DNA from 3 places in the Furfurilactobacillus entadae genome. Region 1 is predicted to be linked to each of the others. Evidence: predicted binding sites of a transcription regulator. Region 1 holds the regulator's gene; each other region holds the start of a gene.

Region 1 (3,286 bases):
TTCCCTCGATACTTTCCTGGGCCTTATTGTTAAGCCGAGAAAACGCGGCCTGTGATTCACCAAAGGCCACGTGAATCTTTGTTCCCAAATACCGGGCAACAACTGCGATCAACGGCAGTGGTAACACAGCCAGAATCGTTAGCCGCCAGTTAACAAGCACCAGCATGGCAATTAACGTTGTTCCCCCTGTGATGACGGAATCTGCAAACTGCAAGATCCCCCCACCAGCCACTCGCTGAATGGCAGAAAGGTCGTTTGTTGCATGAGCCATTAAATCACCGGTCCGGTAACGCTGATAAAAGCTCGCGTCCATCTGCATAAAGTGCCAGTACAACCGTTCCCGCAGCGTTCGTTCAAGGTTTGCCGCACCGCCCCAAATCGACGTTCGCCATAAAAAGCGGGCGGCATAAGCACCTAACGCCACAGCAACCATGAGGCTAAGGTCCAGTGCTAACCGGGACCCTGTCAATTGGCGTTTCCCCATCAAATCAACTAAATCCCCGAGGATCCGGGGTGGAATAACGCCAAGGAGCGCCGTGATCAATAACCCAAGAACACCCCGTAAATAGCGCCGCCGTTCCGTTTTAAAATACCAGGCCAACTTTCTAAAAATTGCCATAACTCACCAACCTCTCTCAATTCAAATGAAACGACAAAAAAACGGATAGGAATAATCCTATCCGTTACTTTAATTACATGAATTAACCTTTACGTGCCTGACTTTGCATGGTAGCAAGCATTTGCTTAAGCTTCTTTTCAGAAGGCTTTTGCCCCATTTGCAACATCATTGTCCGTAACATCTCTTCAGTAATTGGAGGATTATTCTTAAGGTAGTTTTGCATGTAACGGCGTGCAAAGAAAAAGCCGCCGACAACGCCAGCCACTGCCGCTACGATAATAAGTAAGATCCACAACCCTGTTGACATCAAATACCCCTCCTTTACGTTTAAATAAAATACATCTTATTATACTACACAACTAATCGGCGGATGAAAACCCTTTAACCGAAAAAATCTTCATTAACGTTAATTAATCGTCACGCAAGCCTTTATCACGTTGAACTTGGCGAACCTTTTCCGGTGTCACTTCATTACCATTCTTATCGAAGACCTGCATCATCTCAACTTGTGAACGGAATGATTTCCGGAAGTTTGCAAGGAATTCCTCGCGGAGCTTTTTTTGTTCGGCTTGTTCGTCCTCAGTCAGTCCGCCATCTTTTGCTTTCTGAGCTAATTCGTTAATCCGAGCACGCAATTTTTCTGGTTCCATTATTCAGTCACTTCCTTAATTCAGCTTTGACAGCTATTATACAAGATTATTGCCAAAAGAGGAAAAGATTTGCAATGTAGCGAACATTTGTTTGACCCTGTTCGTAAAATATGCTAAGTTTTAAATAACAAAAAGCGTCGCTCGGCGTTTCCGATCCATCATGGGCACCATTTTCGGCCACCCGTTTGTGGTGTACAAGACCCATGGCGACGACATTTAATAACGAGGTGTAAACATGGCAAAAGGTGCTGCAACGAAGCAAATGGCTGTTCTCCAGTTCATTTATGACCGGGTTAACGAAAAAGGTTACCCGCCAACGGTCCGTGAAATCGGTGAAGCGGTTGCGTTATCGTCAACATCCACCGTTCACGGTCACATTGACCGACTCCAAAAAAAGGGCCTCCTGGTTAAAGATCCAACAAAACCCCGGGCCATTGAACTAACGGACGCTGGTCTAACCGCCCTCGGCATTTCAACGACCCCTAATGAGATTCCGGTTCTGGGTGTCGTCGCTGCTGGGGAACCCATTTTAGCGGTTCAAGACGCAACCGACTACTTCCCCATTCCCCCAGAATTAACCGAATATGATGGCGACTTGTTCATGCTCACCATTCGTGGTGACAGTATGATCAACATGGGCATTTTGACTGGTGACCGGGTCATTGTCCGCCGCCAACAAAATGCAGACAATGGTGACATCGTCATTGCGATGACTGACGAAAATGAAGCCACTTGTAAACGATTCTTCAAGGAATCCGATCACTACCGGCTTCAGCCAGAAAATGATCACATGGCGCCCATCATTCTTAACCAAGTTTCCATTTTAGGTAAGGTTGTTGGCCTCTACCGTGACTCTGTTTATTAGCATTATTTAACCACACAAAAATCCCTGAACGCAGTTAGCCGTTCAGGGATTTTTTTACTGATTATTGAACTTCGCCTGGGTAGGCTTGATTTGGTAAGGCATCAAAATCAAGATCTGCAATGGCTTCAGCCGTTGTCACGTAAGTCACTGCCCCCTTAGCCAACATTAAGTTAACAAGGCTATCCTTTTCGTGAAGTAAAACTACCTGCTTGCCCTTAGCCACGGCGTAACCAATTTCAAACGCCGTCCCACTATCAACTGAATCTTCAGTGAAGTCAGACACTGCCACAACAATATCGGACCCGTTAAGGTTTTCTAAGTCATGGTTATAGGCCGTTTCTTGCCATTCAGGACTCCCAAAGGTCAATTCGGGAAACTGCGACTTCCGGGGGCTAAAGACATCCCCAATAGTTGCGTTGGCGGCTAAGGCTGCTTCAACGCGCTTAACCCGGTCAATTTGTTCTTCATCAAAAAAAGGACTTGCTAAGTAAATTGATTTCACGTGTGTGTTCCTCCTCAAGTAGTATTCTCAGTATACTCGATTAGCGAACATTGTCACCGTGATTCCGAAAACTCATTCATATTTTTTAGTAAATCCTCATGATAATGGCAATCGATTCACCATTTATGAATCTAAATCGAAACATTGCCCACAATTTTCCGTTTCACATACGGTTATCACTAATTTCCACCACTCAATTCATTAATGGCCCCTTTTTCGGTGGCGGCCACAATGGTACACTTAAAAGACAACATTACCCAATGAAATCGAGGAATAATCATGATCTTTTTGGCCGTTTTCGGTGGCATCGCGTTGGTCCTTGCCGTTTTTTACCTGCTCAACTCAATTCAGTCTTACGGAACTTGGCGTTTTGCCACCCTATTAGTCGTCGTCTTTGCCCTCATTACTGGTTACGGCGTCGTTAAGCTCCCCGTCTGGCACCACCATGGTTCATGGAGCATGCAGTCATCTTCCAGCAGTTCGACCACTAAGGCAGCATTAACCAAAGCTGCCTCGGTATTCAATCCGAACCAAGCTGCCATTGATGGTGAAACGGCCGGCCAGAAGAGTGCGGCAACCGCTAACGCACAGAGCCAGGTTAAATCACAACTGGCAAATGCCTTCAGTAGTCTTGGTACCGTTACACTTGA
Region 2 (3,286 bases), on a different contig from region 1:
CAACACCAATAAAACCTAATCGCATGTCTGATCATCCCTTCATTTTCCGTTCAATTACCGTTTCGCCGTTAAACAGGTCGACCACTAAATTATGTATCCGGTTTAAAGACTTATCTGATTAGAATGTAACCGATATAGACCACTAATGCAACCGCCTGCACTTACTTTCTAAAAAAACAACCCGTTCCAAGCGTGACGCCATGGTTCGTTTGCTAAACCATTACCGCAGCAAACGACCAATCAGGTCACCAATCAGAACGGGCTTCTTCATTATTTTTAACACTTACTGGTGCGGATCATGAGCTGCATGCCATGCCTTGATCTGGGCCAAACGCTCCCCAATTCGCCGCTCCGATCCCTGCGTCGTTGGTTCGTAATACGTGTGACCAACCAAATTATCTGGCATGGTTTGGAGCGTCGTCAGTTTGTCCGCCGCGTCATGGGCATATTGATAATCCTCCCCGTAGTGAAGATCTGCCATCAACTTGGTGGGGGCATTGCGAATTTGCAATGGCACCGGTTCTGCCAAGGAATCCAGTGCGTCCGTCTTCGCTGCCGCATACGCGGTGTAAATGGCGTTTGATTTTGGTGCTAACGCCAAATACGTGACCGCCTGTGCCAGGTTAACGGTACACTCCGGCATGCCGATCAAATGGGCGGCTTGATAGGCAGCAACGGTGATTTCTAACGCCCGTGAATCTGCCAAACCGACGTCCTCACTAGCAAACCGAATCAACCGGCGGGCAACGTATAACGGATCTTCGCCACCTTCAAGCATCCGGGACAGCCAGTACAACGCCGCATCCACATCCGAATTGCGCATGGATTTATGCAAAGCCGAAATGATGTTGTAATGCTCATCCCCCTTTTTATCGTACATGAGCGATTTCCGGGAAACGAGCTGGGCCACATCCGCTTGATCAACTGCCGTCACCCCATTGATCTGCTGACCATTCAGCACGGCCATTTCCAGGGTGTTGAGCGCCACTCGTGCATCCCCGTTGGCAAAATCTGCAATGGCTGCCACGGTGGCCGGGTCGATCTGAATCGTTTGCTTACCAAAGCCACGCGGATCAGTCAGCGCTTGCTGAAGTAACCGCTCTAAGTCATCGTGTGTCAGCTGGCGAAGCACAAACACCTTCGTTCGTGACAGCAAGGCCGAATTAATTTCAAACGAGGGGTTCTCCGTCGTGGCCCCAATCAGCGTAATGCTCCCCTTTTCCACAAACGGTAAAAAAGCGTCCTGCTGGGCCTTATTAAACCGGTGAATTTCATCCACAAAAACGATTGTTCGTTCACCAAGTTGCTGGTTTTCCTCGGCGTCCGTCATGACCTGCCGGATCTCTTTGATGCCACTGGTCACCGCACTGAAGTTAATGAAGCGCGCTTGCGTCTGGTTAGCAATGATTCTTGCTAATGTTGTCTTTCCCACCCCGGGTGGACCCCAAAAGATGAGTGACGACAACACATCACTATCAATCAGCTGGCGAAGCACTTTACCAGGCCCGATTAAATGCTGCTGCCCCGCAAACTCGGCCAACGTTTGCGGGCGCATCCGGCTTGCTAACGGTTGATTAACTTCATCAGCTTGTTCAAATAAGGATGTCTCTTCTGCCATTTGTTTACCCCTCCATCAAACGTGTGTTCGTATGCTAATTATAGCACGGTGCCGCTTTAAAAACCAAAAAAGACTACTAATATATAGTAGTCTTTCAACACAAATAATTACTTTTCTTTGTGACTGTCGCTATCGTAATGCCACTTGTTCTTCAAATAATAGTAGAACGGAATGCCCAGTGCCGTCACGACAATCCCAATTGCTGTTGTCACAAACTGTGTGAACAACGTGTTAATTAAAATGAACAAACCACCAATTAACGCAATGATCGGGATCCACGGGTACAACGGAACCTTGTACGGCCGGTTTAACTCCGGTTGTTTTCGTCGAAGAACGATGACAGCCACAAACGCCATGCAATAGAAGACCCAAATCACAAAGATCAACATATTGGTAATTGCGTCAAATTGACCGGAAAGCATCATCACAAAGGCAATCACATACTGAATTAATCCTGCGGCCCACGGAATGCCCGCCTTGTTCAGTTTAGAAGAAACATCGCCAAATGGCAGCTTGTGTTCAACACCCATTACATACGGAATCCGCATCCCGGTCATGGTGTAGCCGTTGAGCCCACCATAAACCGAAATCAAAATTCCGATGGTGACAAACTTGCCACCCATGCCACCAAACAAAACCTTGGCAACATCAGAAGCCACGTTAAGGTTTCCGGCCACATGACTCACTGGTTCAACGGATAAGAACACCGCGTTGACCAGTAAATAGACAAGCATAATGCACCCAATTCCAAGGGCGATTGCGCGGGGAAGATCCTTTTTCGGATTCTTCATTTCACCAGCAATATTCCCAACGTGGATCCACCCATCGTAAGCAAACATGGTCGCTAACAAGGCATTCCCCAGCGCCGTCCAAAAGGCGCGGTGCGGACCGGCAACCACTGGAAAGAGTGAAAAGTTGACCCCACCGGAATGAAAGAAGCCTAAAACAACGATCAAGACTAACGGAATTAATTTAACAACCAACGTGACAGAGGTCACCCAGCCGCCCGCTTTGGCACTGATCCAGTTGATCAAAACCAGTGACAATGCTGTAATCATCGCAACCGGGACGATCCAACTTTGCTTAAGTCCAAACAGATTAGCGAATTGTGTCCCAAACGCAATTGCAATTGCGGCCACATTCGCCGGAAAGTAAATAATGGCTTGCGCCCAGCCCGCTAGAAACCCCCAGAACCCACCATACGTGTGTTCAATGTACCGGGTCAGGCCACCAGTTTCTGGAAATGCGGCGGCCAATTCGGCCCCCGTCAGCCCGGCACAGATGGTGATGACACCACCCAAGAACCACGCTAGCATCGCTAGACTGGCAGTGCCGGTTGATTCAGTCACTGCGGCGGCCTTGAAGAAAACCCCCGTTCCAATGACAGTCCCCATAACGGTCGATAATGCCGGGAAAAAGCCAATCGTCTTCTTTAAGCCAGTATTGGTGTTGGAATCCCCTTTATTTTCCATGTTCTTCACCTCTAATTAAGCTGTTTATGTTTCTGATAGAACTCAAACACGGCGAACATTATGACGAACCACGCAGCTGAAATCATAATCGAAACACGCGTGTTTTTTTCAAACAATAGAACGATTAAAACGCCGAAAAAGAACGTCAACGTTAGATAATTCGAGTACGGGAAAAACGGCATTGTAAATGACGCTG
Region 3 (3,286 bases), on a different contig from region 1:
CGCAGTGGCAGAATGGCTTGGAACTTCCGATCACGCCCTTGTTTAGCTGAACCACCGGCAGAATCACCCTCGACTAAGAATAATTCATTGCGTGATGAGTTCTTCGACTGTGCGGGCGTTAGCTTTCCAGAGAGGAGCCGTTCTTGACGACCCTTCTTCTTCCCGTTACGGCTTTCGTCCCGGGCCTTTCTAGCAGCTTCGCGCGCTTGGCGTGCTTGCAAGGACTTTCTGATGAGCATTTGGGCAAACTCCCCGTTCTCCATCAGGTAAAAGCCCAGTTGCTCGTTAATTACGTTATCGACGATTGTCCGCGCTTCGTTAGTTCCGAGCTTGTCCTTCGTCTGACCTTCAAATTCCAAAATTGCTTCTGGAATCCGCATAGAGATAACCACGGATAGCCCTTCCCGAACGTCGGAACCCTCAAGGTTTTTATCCTTGTCCTTTAACAGACCAACCTTGCGCGCGTACTCATTGAACGCCTTGGTCCAGGCTGAGCGTAACCCAGCTTCATGGGTCCCACCACCAGGTGTCCGCACATTATTAACAAACGAAAGGGTCGTTTCCGAGTACCCATCGTTATACTGAGCGGCCACTTCAACTTCGACACCCTCTTTGTTTCCGTCAAAGTACATGACGTCACCCAGGGTGTCCTTGTCCTCGTTTAAGTAAGCGACAAATTCCTTGATGCCATCAGGGAAGAGGAAGGTCTCCGCCCGCTCTTGATCAGCCCGTTCGTCTGTTAACGTTATCTTGACGTTTGTCAGCAAAAATGCTGATTCACGGAGCCGTTCTTCTAACGTATTAAAGTTATAAACGGTGGTTGTAAAGACGCTTGGGTCTGGTTTGAAGGAAACCGTTGTTCCGTTAGCCTCTTTGGTCTTGCCTAACTTCACAAGGGTTCCCACTGGTTGGCCACCGTTTTTAAAGTCTTCCTGGTATTTTTGACCGTCTTTCACGATGGTCACCGTTAACCATTCAGATAATGCGTTAACAACGGAAGAACCAACTCCGTGAAGACCACCAGAGGTCTTATAGCTCCCCTCGTTAAATTTACCACCGGCATGGAGCACGGTGAAAATAACTTCGGGCGTTGGGATACCAGATTCGTGCATTCCCACTGGCATCCCCCGGCCATGATCGCGAACCGTGATCGAGTTGTCTGCATGAATGGTCACGTTGATTTCTTGACCAAATCCTGCTAAAGCCTCGTCAACCGCGTTATCCACGATTTCATAAACCAAGTGATGAAGGCCCCGGCCGTCGGTTGATCCGATGTACATCCCCGGACGCTTCCGAACGGCTTCGAGACCGTGTAAAATTTGAATGCTTGATGCGTTGTAATCCTCGGCTGATGAAGCCATGTCAACATCCTCTCTCAATTAGACTATCTAAATTAAAATAACACACAAACCGCGTTGGGGCACACTTAATTTTGTTAACCATCATTATTTCGTCATTAATGCGCCAATCATTAAACGCGTTATCGTGATTCATTTTAGCATAATGCGAACAAACGTTCTACAACAAAAAAGACCGCATTTACCCCAATCTGTTTCGCATCATGAGCAATTCGACCACGATTCGCGGTGGATTTGGCAGCGGAGTGGCTTCATGATAAAATGAAGGGCATTAACTACGCTAACGTAAGGAAGTTGCTCATGCTTAAACTACTCATCATGCTCGTGGTTGCCTATTTACTGGGGGCCATTCCGACCGGCGTTTGGATCGGTAAACTATTCTTTCATAAGGACATTCGTGAGGAAGGTTCTGGAAATATCGGCACCACCAATACCTACCGGGTCCTTGGTAAAACGGCTGGAACGACGGTGATGGTCATTGATATCTGTAAAGGCGCACTGTCCACGCTGCAACCAGTGATCTTTGGGGCACCAGTCGTCCATGGAATTGTCATCAATGGGTTACTCATCGGCTTAGCGGCCATTCTTGGGAACACGTTCTCCATTTTTGACGGGTTCAAAGGTGGTAAGGCCGTGGCAACCAGTGCCGGGATTCTTGCTGGTTATAATTTCCCCTTTTTCCTCATCGCCTGTGTCATCTTTGCATCACTGGTTTACATCACCAGCATGGTTTCCGTTGCTTCGATGGCCGCATTAACAATCATTACATTCATGTCCCTGTTATATCAAGACGGGATTTTAACCACTGTCGCCTTTGTGCTCACGTTGTTTATTATTTACCGTCACCGAAGTAATTTGGACCGCATTAAAACTGGGACGGAGCGGATGGTGCCGTTTGGCTTATACCGGCGCTACCGCCTCACCCATCCCATTAAGGTGCACGAGAAAGACGCACCCGCTGATTCTGATAAAAACGCTGCACCATCTGCGGCGTCTGAAAACCAAGTACCCACAGATAAGGCTACTGATGAGTCGTCCTCAGCGGCTAATCAATCATGATTGATGGAACTCGTCTGGATTGCCCGGACGAGTTTTTTTGATGCCTTAATTTGCACCAGAATAACGCCCATCGACATGTGTCGGTAGGCGTTATTTTTGCTCCAAATGTTTAGTTAAAAGAACTCTAATGCGTAATCTGCATTAAAGGTGGCTTGTGACGCAAGGTGATGGATTCCCGCCTTTGTGGCTAAATCGCCAGTGGCATCAATGGCATCCGCGATCCCCCACCATGGTTCAATGCAAACAAACGGCGCTTTTTGTGGAAACGGTGACCAGATGCCGACGTAATCGGCGTTAGCAAGTGTCATGGCAACCCCGTGTTCATTCACATCGGACGTCAACGTCAGCGTTGTTTCACGTTGATCGAGCTTTAGGATCTTAGCGTCATGTTCAAACAATGCGTGATCGAGCGTCACTGGGTGCGTAAAATCGAGGGTTGTTGGATGATTTTGGTCACTAAACGGCCCCACCAACTGGACCGACGGATATGTTTGCGCTGGACTTGCAGCAATCGTATAATCCTCAAATTCGCCAGTCTTTTGACCCAACGGAACGTTAAAGCCCGGATGCCCACCAATGGAGAAATACAGCGGTTCTTGCCCGGGGTTAGCAACCCGATATTCGACGCTAAGGTGGCGGTCTAACAGACTAAACAAGATGTCTAGTTTGAAGGCAAACGGATACTGTTCACGACTGGTCGCATCGTCCATTAACGTAAACGTCACACTCGTTGCTGTTTGAGCGGTAACCGTAAAATCACGATCCCGGGCAAACCCGTGTTGGGTCATTGAATAGGCTGTTCCTGCTACTTTGTACGTATCATCATGGAGCCGCCCAACAATTGGGAATAAGACGGGTGCGTGCCGTCC

The links. The regulator LexA, encoded in region 1, represses DNA repair genes until DNA is damaged. The targets are predictions, from matches to a motif close to CNAACANNTGTTNG.
Region 2: a site for LexA is predicted at 1,635-1,648, ahead of ACKTR5_RS09090 (replication-associated recombination protein A). Genes of this name have one in related genera too.
Region 3: a site for LexA is predicted at 1,507-1,520, ahead of parE (DNA topoisomerase IV subunit B). Genes of this name have one in related genera too.

Annotation. Positions count from the first base shown of each region.
Region 1 is NZ_BQXN01000006.1:19,889-23,174, reverse strand. Features, by position in the region: gene ACKTR5_RS04045 (ABC transporter ATP-binding protein) at 1-619, opposite strand, end outside; gene ACKTR5_RS04040 (YneF family protein) at 702-926, opposite strand; gene ACKTR5_RS04035 (DUF896 domain-containing protein) at 1,030-1,269, opposite strand; gene lexA (transcriptional repressor LexA) at 1,505-2,134, shown strand; gene ACKTR5_RS04025 (nucleoside 2-deoxyribosyltransferase) at 2,196-2,636, opposite strand; gene ACKTR5_RS04020 (hypothetical protein) at 2,916-3,286, shown strand, end outside.
Region 2 is NZ_BQXN01000022.1:8,807-12,092, reverse strand. Features, by position in the region: gene proC (pyrroline-5-carboxylate reductase) at 1-25, opposite strand, end outside; gene ACKTR5_RS09090 (replication-associated recombination protein A) at 284-1,618, opposite strand; gene ACKTR5_RS09085 (APC family permease) at 1,726-3,090, opposite strand; gene ACKTR5_RS09080 (amino acid permease) at 3,102-3,286, opposite strand, start outside.
Region 3 is NZ_BQXN01000015.1:41,461-44,746, reverse strand. Features, by position in the region: gene parE (DNA topoisomerase IV subunit B) at 1-1,361, opposite strand, end outside; partial or broken gene plsY (glycerol-3-phosphate 1-O-acyltransferase PlsY) at 1,659-2,261, shown strand; gene ACKTR5_RS07470 (aldose 1-epimerase family protein) at 2,531-3,286, opposite strand, start outside.